Regions from separate parts of the Candidatus Sarcina troglodytae genome, predicted to be linked through region 2. Evidence: riboswitches for the same ligand, from Rfam matches in the RefSeq annotation. Region 2 holds a riboswitch; the other holds the start of a gene.
What was found. A riboswitch is a leader RNA that binds a small molecule or an ion and turns the genes downstream of it on or off. The one in region 2 is predicted to bind FMN.
Positions count from the first base shown of each region.

Region 1: linked by a shared signal. The riboswitch ahead of HH195_RS08730 (ECF transporter S component) and the one ahead of ribD (bifunctional diaminohydroxyphosphoribosylaminopyrimidine deaminase/5-amino-6-(5-phosphoribosylamino)uracil reductase RibD) in region 2 are both predicted to bind FMN.

Region 1 is NZ_CP051754.1:1,908,635-1,913,041, forward strand. It holds gene tsaE (tRNA (adenosine(37)-N6)-threonylcarbamoyltransferase complex ATPase subunit type 1 TsaE) at 1-341, shown strand, start outside; gene tsaB (tRNA (adenosine(37)-N6)-threonylcarbamoyltransferase complex dimerization subunit type 1 TsaB) at 335-1,036, shown strand; gene rimI (ribosomal protein S18-alanine N-acetyltransferase) at 1,014-1,484, shown strand; gene HH195_RS08730 (ECF transporter S component) at 1,528-2,082, opposite strand; FMN riboswitch at 2,225-2,342, opposite strand; gene HH195_RS08735 (Tex family protein) at 2,408-4,407, opposite strand, start outside.
Region 2 is NZ_CP051754.1:237,400-241,806, forward strand. It holds gene HH195_RS01060 (glycoside hydrolase family 94 protein) at 1-1,538, shown strand, start outside; gene HH195_RS01065 (zinc ribbon domain-containing protein) at 1,627-2,061, opposite strand; FMN riboswitch at 2,287-2,403, shown strand; gene ribD (bifunctional diaminohydroxyphosphoribosylaminopyrimidine deaminase/5-amino-6-(5-phosphoribosylamino)uracil reductase RibD) at 2,677-3,762, shown strand; gene HH195_RS01075 (riboflavin synthase) at 3,851-4,407, shown strand, end outside.

The DNA.
Region 1 (4,407 bases), 760 kb from region 2:
GTAAAGGAATTGCTCTTGGTCTTGGAATAAAAGAACATATAACAAGCCCAACTTTTAATATAGTTAATGAATATTCAAGCGGAAGACTTGGTTTAAATCACTTTGATGTATATAGGATAAATGATCCAGATGAAATATTCGCAATTGGTTTTGATGAGTATATATTTAGTGATAGAGTAAGTCTTATTGAATGGGCAAATTATATAGAAGATTTGATTCCATCAGAGTATCTTTATATAAATATAAAAAAGATTCCTGAAAAAGGAGAAAATTTTAGAAAAATAATTATTACTAGTTTCGGGGATAGATATAATTACATAAAGGAGATTAAAAAATGTTAGTTTTAAGTGTAGATTCATCTTATAGTACTGCAACTTGTGCTTTAATTAAAGATGATAAAATTTTAGCTGAAATAAATTTAAATGATAAAAAGCAACATTCTGTTATACTTATGCGTTTAATAGATTCTATTTTAAAAGAATATGAAATAGATATTAATGATATTGATGCTTTTATAATCAGTAGAGGTCCTGGTTCATTTACCGGTCTTAGAATTGGTATGGCTACTTTAAAGGGTTTAGCTTTTGCATCTAAAAAGCCTTTAATTTCTGTATCTACATTAGATGCTTTAGCTTATAATTCTATATCATTCCAAGGAATAATTTGTCCTATAATGGATGCTCTTAGAGATAATATATATACTTGTCTTTATAAAAATGAAAATAATAACTTAACACCTTTAATTAAAGAACAATGCTTAAACATAAATGAGTTAATAACTATTTTAAAAGAGCAAACTTTACCTATAATTTTTGTTGGAGATGGAGTAGCTAAACATAAAGAATTCTTACAAGAAAACATTCCAAACAGCTTCTTTGCACCAAATCATAGTAATTTTCCTAAAGCTTCTTCTGTTGGAGAACTTGGAATTAAAAAAATTAATGATGGGATTATAGAAAATATTGATTCTATTAATCCTATTTACCTTAGAAAATCTCAAGCTGAAAGAGAATATGAAAAAAGAATGGAGATTTAAACCTATGGATGTAGATATAGTTCCTATGGAACTTTGCCATATTGATTCTGTTGTTAAAATAAGCAAGGAAAGTTTTCCTGTTTCTTGGAGCAAAGAATCTTATATAAATGAAGTTAAAAATCCATTAGCACATTATTTAGTAGCTATTTTTAATAACAAGATTGTAGGATTTATTGGTGTTTGGATAGTAATTGGAGAAGCTAACATAACCAATATTGCAGTATCTAAAGATTTTAGAGGGCACGGTATTGCAAATTTATTAATGGATACCGCACTAAATCTATGCAAAAAAAACAATGTAATAGACATCAATTTAGAAGTTCGAGCTTCAAATATAAAGGCTCAAAACCTTTATAAAAAGTTTGGCTTTATTGAAGAAGGAATTAGAAAAAAATACTACGAAGATAATAAAGAAGACGCCATCCTTATGTGGATACATAATCTTTAATTTTAAAAAAGCTGTATCAAAATCTGATACAGCTTTTATTTTTTTATATACTTTCTCTTTTAAAAACTTTTCCTACTAATCTTCTATATAGTAAAAATGTTACAACAGACGCTATAATCGCTTTTATTCCATTAAACGGAACAAGCCCAATTAATATATAATCAACAAGCTCAGCACCAACTAAATGCATACCATAAAGAGGTAACAAAAGATATATATTGGCTAATATTCCTACAACTTGCATACATATAGCACCAATTATCATACCTATTACTGCACTTTTTGCACTATTCCACTTTCTATATATAACAGCTGATGGAACTACTAAAGATATTCCTATTAGAATATTTGCAATTTCTCCAACAAAAGCTGATTGTGTTCCTTTAACTAATACTATTAAAATATTTTTTACTATTTCTATAATTATTCCTGCCATTGGTCCAAACGCAAATGCCCCCATAAGAGCTGGTACATCACTTAAATCAATTTTTAACCATGGAAACGGAGTTATAGGAAATTCAATATACATTAAAACTAATGCTATCGCACACAATAGTGCTATTTTCATAAATTTGTTCAAATCTTTTTTTTGCCCCATAATTTTTCCCCTTATAATATTATTTTTTTCGGAGCTTTATCACAATTATTCTATTTGCACTTAAATTATTTTTAAAATTTAAAATCCCCGATGAATAAATCATCGGGGTTACTGATATCATTACAACAAGAATATATTTATGACACATCTTCTCTCATCCAGACTTTAACTGTCGGCTTTGGAATTTCACCAAATCTGCTACTAAAAGCTTGCGGGCTATAACCGCCGGTGAGGATTTACGCCTCGCCCCGAAGATTCTATTTATTTACACTATTAATCTTATCAATATTGCAGTTTAATGTCAATATTTTATCGTAATGTTTTTTTAAACATCTTTCATAGAAAGTGATATTCTCTTTCTTTTTTCATCTATTTCCAATATTTTGACCCTTACAATATCTCCAACCTTTACTATATCTAATGGATGTTTTACAAATTTATTTGCCATTTGACTTTTATGAACTAAGCCATCTTGATGAACTCCTATATCTATAAAAGCTCCAAAATCCGAAACATTTCTTACAGTTCCCATAAGAAGCATATCTTTCTTTAAATCTTTTATATTTATAACCCCTGATTTTAAAATAGGTTTTGGAAGTTCTTCCCTTGGATCTCTTCCTGCTTTTTTTAATTCTTTTATTATATCTTTTAACGTAAGAATTCCCACACTCAACTCATCAGCCAATTTATTAATACCAATAATCTTTATCTTTTCATCAATATCTTTTAATTTTCCAAGTTTCAAATCTCTTTTATCATATCCTAAAATTTCTATTAATTTTTTAGCAACCTCATAAGATTCTGGATGAACAGATGTATTGTCCAAAACTTCATCGCTTTCTGAAACTCTTAAAAATCCAGCGCATTGCTCATACACTTTTTTTCCTAATCTTTTTACTTTTAAAAGTTCTTTTCTATTTGTAAACTTTCCATTTTCTTCTCTAAAATCCACTATATTTTTAGCTATTGTTCCATTTATTCCAGCTATATAACTCAAAAGAGATGGAGTGGCTATATTTAAATCTACTCCCACGTTATTAACACAATCCTCAACTACACCTTTTAGGGATTCATCTAATTTTTTGGAACCTACATCATGCTGATATTGTCCAACTCCTATAGCTTTTGGATCTATTTTAACAAGTTCAGCTAATGGATCTTGAAGTCTTCTACCTATAGATATTGCACCTCTAACTGTAACATCTAAATTAGGATATTCCTTATTTGCAAGTTCTGATGCTGAATAAACAGATGCCCCAGCTTCTGATACAATTACATAATATAAATCCTTTCCTTTTTCCTCTTTAACCTCTTTAATAAGCCTTTCAATAACATCTTCTGACTCTCTTGAAGCCGTTCCATTTCCTAAAGATATAACATCTACATCATGTTTATAAATTAACTCTTTTAAAATTCTTATACTTCCATCTATATCATTTTTAGGCATTGTTGGATACACCGTTGCATTTTCAATAAATTTTCCTGTATCATCTAAAACTGCAATCTTGCATCCTGTTCTAAACCCTGGATCAAAACCAATTACAACTTTGCCTTTTATAGGTGCTTGCATTAAAAGTGACTTTAAATTCGCCTTAAATATACCAATTGCACTTTCTTCCCCTCTAGATGTCAATTCAGATCTAATTTCTCTTTCTATCGAAGGATAAATAAGCCTTTTAAAAGAATCCCTCACCGATTTTTTTAAATATTCATCAGTTACTTCATTATTTTTTAAAATATTTTCTTCTAAATAATTAATTACTCTTTCATCATTAAAATTTAATTTAACTTGAAGTACCTGTTCTTTTTCTCCTCTGTTTATAGCTAAAATCCTATGAGACGGAATAGATTTTATAGGCTCTTTATATTCATAATACATCTCATAATTATTTCTATCATCACTTTTTCCAATAGTTTCTATGCTTCCTTTTTCTTTTATAAACTCCCTTATCCATTTCCTAAAGTTTGCATCATCAGATATTATTTCACTTATTATATCCATAGCCCCCTTTAAAGCATCCTCTTCTGACAAAACCTCTTTTTCCTTACTTATATATTTAGAAGCTTCACTATTTAAGTCACCTGAAAAAGTACCTTCCAATATAACTTGTGCTAGGGGCTTTAATCCCTTTTCAGTAGCAATTATAGCCCTTGTTCTCTTTTTAGGCTTAAAAGGTCTATATATATCCTCAACCTCTGTCAAATTTTTACATTGTATAATTTTATTTTCTAAATCTTGCGTTAAATTTCCTTGCTCTTTTATAAGCCTAATAACATCTTCTTTTTTATTTTCTAATCCTCTTAAATAAGTAAGTCTCTCAAAAA
Region 2 (4,407 bases):
ACATGAACAATGTGGATGAAGCTTTAGAGGATATTAAAGCTTATTGGAAAAAATTTTTAGGTGCTATACAGGTTAAAACATCAAATAAATCTATGGATTATTTATTAAATGGGTGGCTTTTATATCAAAATTATAGTTGTAGATATATGGCGAGAACAGCTTTTTATCAATCAGGAGGAGCCTATGGATTTAGAGATCAACTTCAAGATTCTATGTCTATCGGTCTTATAAAGCCTAATATAACTAAAGAGCAAATTTTAAAAAGTGCGTCAAGACAGTATATAGAAGGGGATGTTCAGCATTGGTGGCATCCTATAATAAATAGTGGTATAAGAACTAGATTTTCAGATGACCTTTTGTGGCTTCCATATGTTACTGCCGAATATATAAACTTTACTGGAGATTATACGATTTTAAATGAAGTATCTCCTTATTTAGAAGATGAACCTTTAAAATCTGGTGAAGATGAAAGATATACAATAGTTAATCAATCATCAAAAATGGGAAGCATATATGAACATTGTATAAAAGCTATAGAAAAATCATTAAAATTTGGAATTCACAATATTCCTCTTATGGGGAGTGGAGATTGGAACGATGGTATGAGTACTGTTGGCAATGAAGGAAAAGGTGAAAGTGTTTGGCTTGGTTGGTTTATATATGATATACTTTCAAGATTTGATGATATTTGTACTTATATGAATGATGTTGAGCATAAAGAAAAATATTTAAAAATGAAAGAGTTTATAAGGGAACATTTAGAGAAAAATGCTTGGGACGGTAGTTGGTATAGAAGGGCTTACTTTGATGATGGAACTCCACTTGGTTCAAAGGAAAATATTGATTGTAAAATAGATTCATTAGCACAAAGTTGGTCAGTAATATCTCATGCTGGAGATTTAGAAAGGGCTAAAAAGGCTATGAGTTTTGTTGAAAAATATTTAATTGATGATAATTTAAATATAATAAAATTGCTATCTCCACCATTTGAAAAGTCTAAAAAAGAGGAGCCAGGTTATATTAAAGGATATGTAGCTGGAGTTAGAGAAAATGGAGGGCAATATACACATGCTGCAACTTGGGTCGTTTTAGCTTTTGCAAAACTTGGGATGGGTGAGAAAGCATTAAAATATTTTAATATGATAAATCCAATAAATCATACAAAGAACAAAGATGACTGTGAGAAATATAAACTAGAGCCATATGTTATGGCAGCTGACGTTTATATGAGAGAACCTCATGGAGGACGTGGGGGATGGAGTTGGTATACTGGAACAGCAGGTTGGATGTATAAAGTTGGACTTGAATGGCTTTTAGGATTTAAGACTTATAAAAATGAAGGATATAAAATAAATCCTCTAGTGTTAGATTCATTGGGAGATTTTGAATTAGAAATAAATAATGAAAAAGAAAATTATAAAATAAAAGTGGTGAAATTTGATGAAAATAAAATACTTATAAATGGAGAAGAAATAAAAGGTGATTTAATACCAAGAAATTTAGGTGTAGCAAATATAGAGGTTTATAGAAAAGTTTAAGAATAAAAAAATATGTTGATTTTAGTAAAGTAAAAAAATAGTTTAGCTTATCTAAAATCAACAATCATTAAAAAATATTAAAATGACATTAAGTTCTTAGGTTAAATTTATGTGAACAAGATTTGCAAGTAACAATTATAGCACCTTTTCCACGAGGAAGTCTTAATTTTTGTTTGCATTTTGGGCATTTAACAATTTTGTATTTTTTGAAATTAGTTATTTTATATTGTACTTCATATTTTATTTGATTAAAAAATGAAGGAATATTATTAAAAGTTAATCTAGGAAGAGTATCTGGGAGTTTTTTATTAAACTTAGATAATATATTGTTAACAATAAAAGTGAATCTATTAAGTTCAGTTATTCTTTTATATGTTTTTTTTGAAAAAGCTCTATATATGGCAAAAATAAAAATAGCTAAACCTATAATAGAGGTGATGTTAAAAAGACTTAATATACAACTTAATATCATCAAAAAGATAGATAGTATATCAAAACCATATGAACCGTAAAAAATTTTCATTAAAATTCCTCCTAATCTCATTTAATATATATTATATTATATTAGGAAAATATTTCACAGGAGAATAAAAAAAGAATTTTTAAATAAATATTAAAGTTTATTAATATTTTTATGAACTCATACATATATAAATATTAGTAAATTAAAAATATTTATATTAAATTTTAATGAATGTTATTTATTTTTAAATGTGAATATGTTAAAATAAAAACATAAAAATTAATAAAAAGTCTTCAGGGCAGGGTGAAATTCCCTACCGGCGGTAAAGCCCGCGAGCCTAATTAAGGCAGATTTGGTGAGATTCCAAAGCCGACAGTAAAGTCTGGATGAAAGAAGAAAATGAAAAAGCATTAGTTTAGATGATGCGTGTGTTTGATTTGTATTTATGCTCTGAAATAATATTATTTCAGAGCTTTTTAATTTTTAAATATAAATTATAGTGTATTAAAATTCATATTTATGCTTTAAAATCTTTTGAATAGAATGTTTATATAACATGAAATTTGGATTTTATTTATATATTTTTAAATGCAATCAAATTTATAGAAATGATAATTTTGAGCCCTAAAGATTTTTCTTTAGGGCTTTTATTTTTTTAGTTAGGAGGTGCTTAATGTGGACAACTTTTATATGAGTTTAGCATTAGAAAATGCTAAAAAAGGAATAGGAAAAGTTAATCCAAATCCAATGGTAGGATCTATTATTGTAAAAAATGAAAGAATAGTGGCGAGTGGTTTTCATAAATGTTATGGAGGAGATCATGCTGAAATAGATGCATTTAAAAATGCTATGGAAGATGTGGAGGGAGCTACTATGTATGTAACTTTAGAACCTTGCTCTCATTATGGTAAAACACCACCTTGTGTAGAAAAAATTATAGAAAAAAAAATAAAGAGGGTTGTAATAGGCACTTTAGATCCTAATCCCTTGGTTTCGGGAAATGGAGTAAGAAAGCTAATAGATGCAGGCATCGAGGTTAGTGTAGGAGTTTTGGAAGAGGAGTGTAAAAGAGTAAATGAAATTTTTATGAAGTATATAACAAGTAAAAAGCCTTTTGTCATTATGAAATGTGCAATGTCATTGGATGGAAAAATATGCACGAAATATGGTGAATCAAAATGGATAACTGGGAAGGAGTCAAGAAGTCATGTTCATAAAACTAGGAATATGGTTTCGGCAATAATGGTTGGGGTGGATACTGTGATAAAAGATAATCCAAAATTAACTTGTAGAATGGAAAATGGTAAAAATCCTATAAGAATTATTGTAGATAGTACACTTAGAATCCCTCTAAAATCTAATGTTTTAGTTGATGAGTATAGAGATAAAACAATAATAGCAACTACATGTTCTGCAAATAAGGAAAAGGTAGAATATATTCAGAGTTTGGGAGCTAAAGTTTTAATTGTTGATAAAAAAGAGAGAAGAGTGAATCTTAATGATTTAATGAATAAATTAGGTGCTATGAATATAGATAGTATTTTATTAGAGGGTGGAGGAACATTAAATTTTTCAGCACTTAATGAAAAAATTATTGATAAAGTTCAGGTATATATAGCACCTAAAATAATCGGGGGAAAATTAGCTAAAACTCCAGTTGAAGGCGTTGGAATTGATAAATTGAATGAAGCATTTAATCTTAAAAATTTAAGGGTTGATGTTTTAGATGAAGATATATTTATTGAAGGGTATTTCAAATAAAGAGAGATTTAATTGTTTAGCTGAAAGAAAAGTTGAGTAACTAAATTTAAAAATTAGTTTTATGGCAGATTTAATAAGGAGGTATTTTATGTTTACTGGGATAGTTGAGGAAATAGGGAAAGTTCAAAGTATAGACAGTGGAAATATATCATCAAGTTTATATATAGAATGTTCTAAAGTGTTGGAAAAAACGAAAATAGGGGATAGTATAGCGGTAAATGGAGTGTGCTTAACAGTAGTGAAAATTTTGGAGAATGGCTTTAAAGCAGATGTGATGCCAGAAACTTTAAAAAGGAGTAATTTAGGAAATTTAAGTATAGATAGTGAGGTTAATTTAGAAAGAGCGTTAACTTTTAATAGCAGATTGGGAGGTCATATAGTAAGCGGGCATATTGATGGAGTTGGAAAAATAATTTCTTTTGAGAGGGAGGGCAATGCTGTATGGATTAGCATAAGTGCTGATTTTAATTTGTTAAAATATATAATTTTTAAAGGATCAATAACAGTAGATGGAGTTAGTCTTACAGTTGCATATATAGATAATGAAATTTTTAAAGTATCAATAATTCCACATACAGAAGAAGAAACAATACTTCTAAAAAAAGGTATTGGATCTTTTGTGAACTTAGAGTGTGATTTAATAGC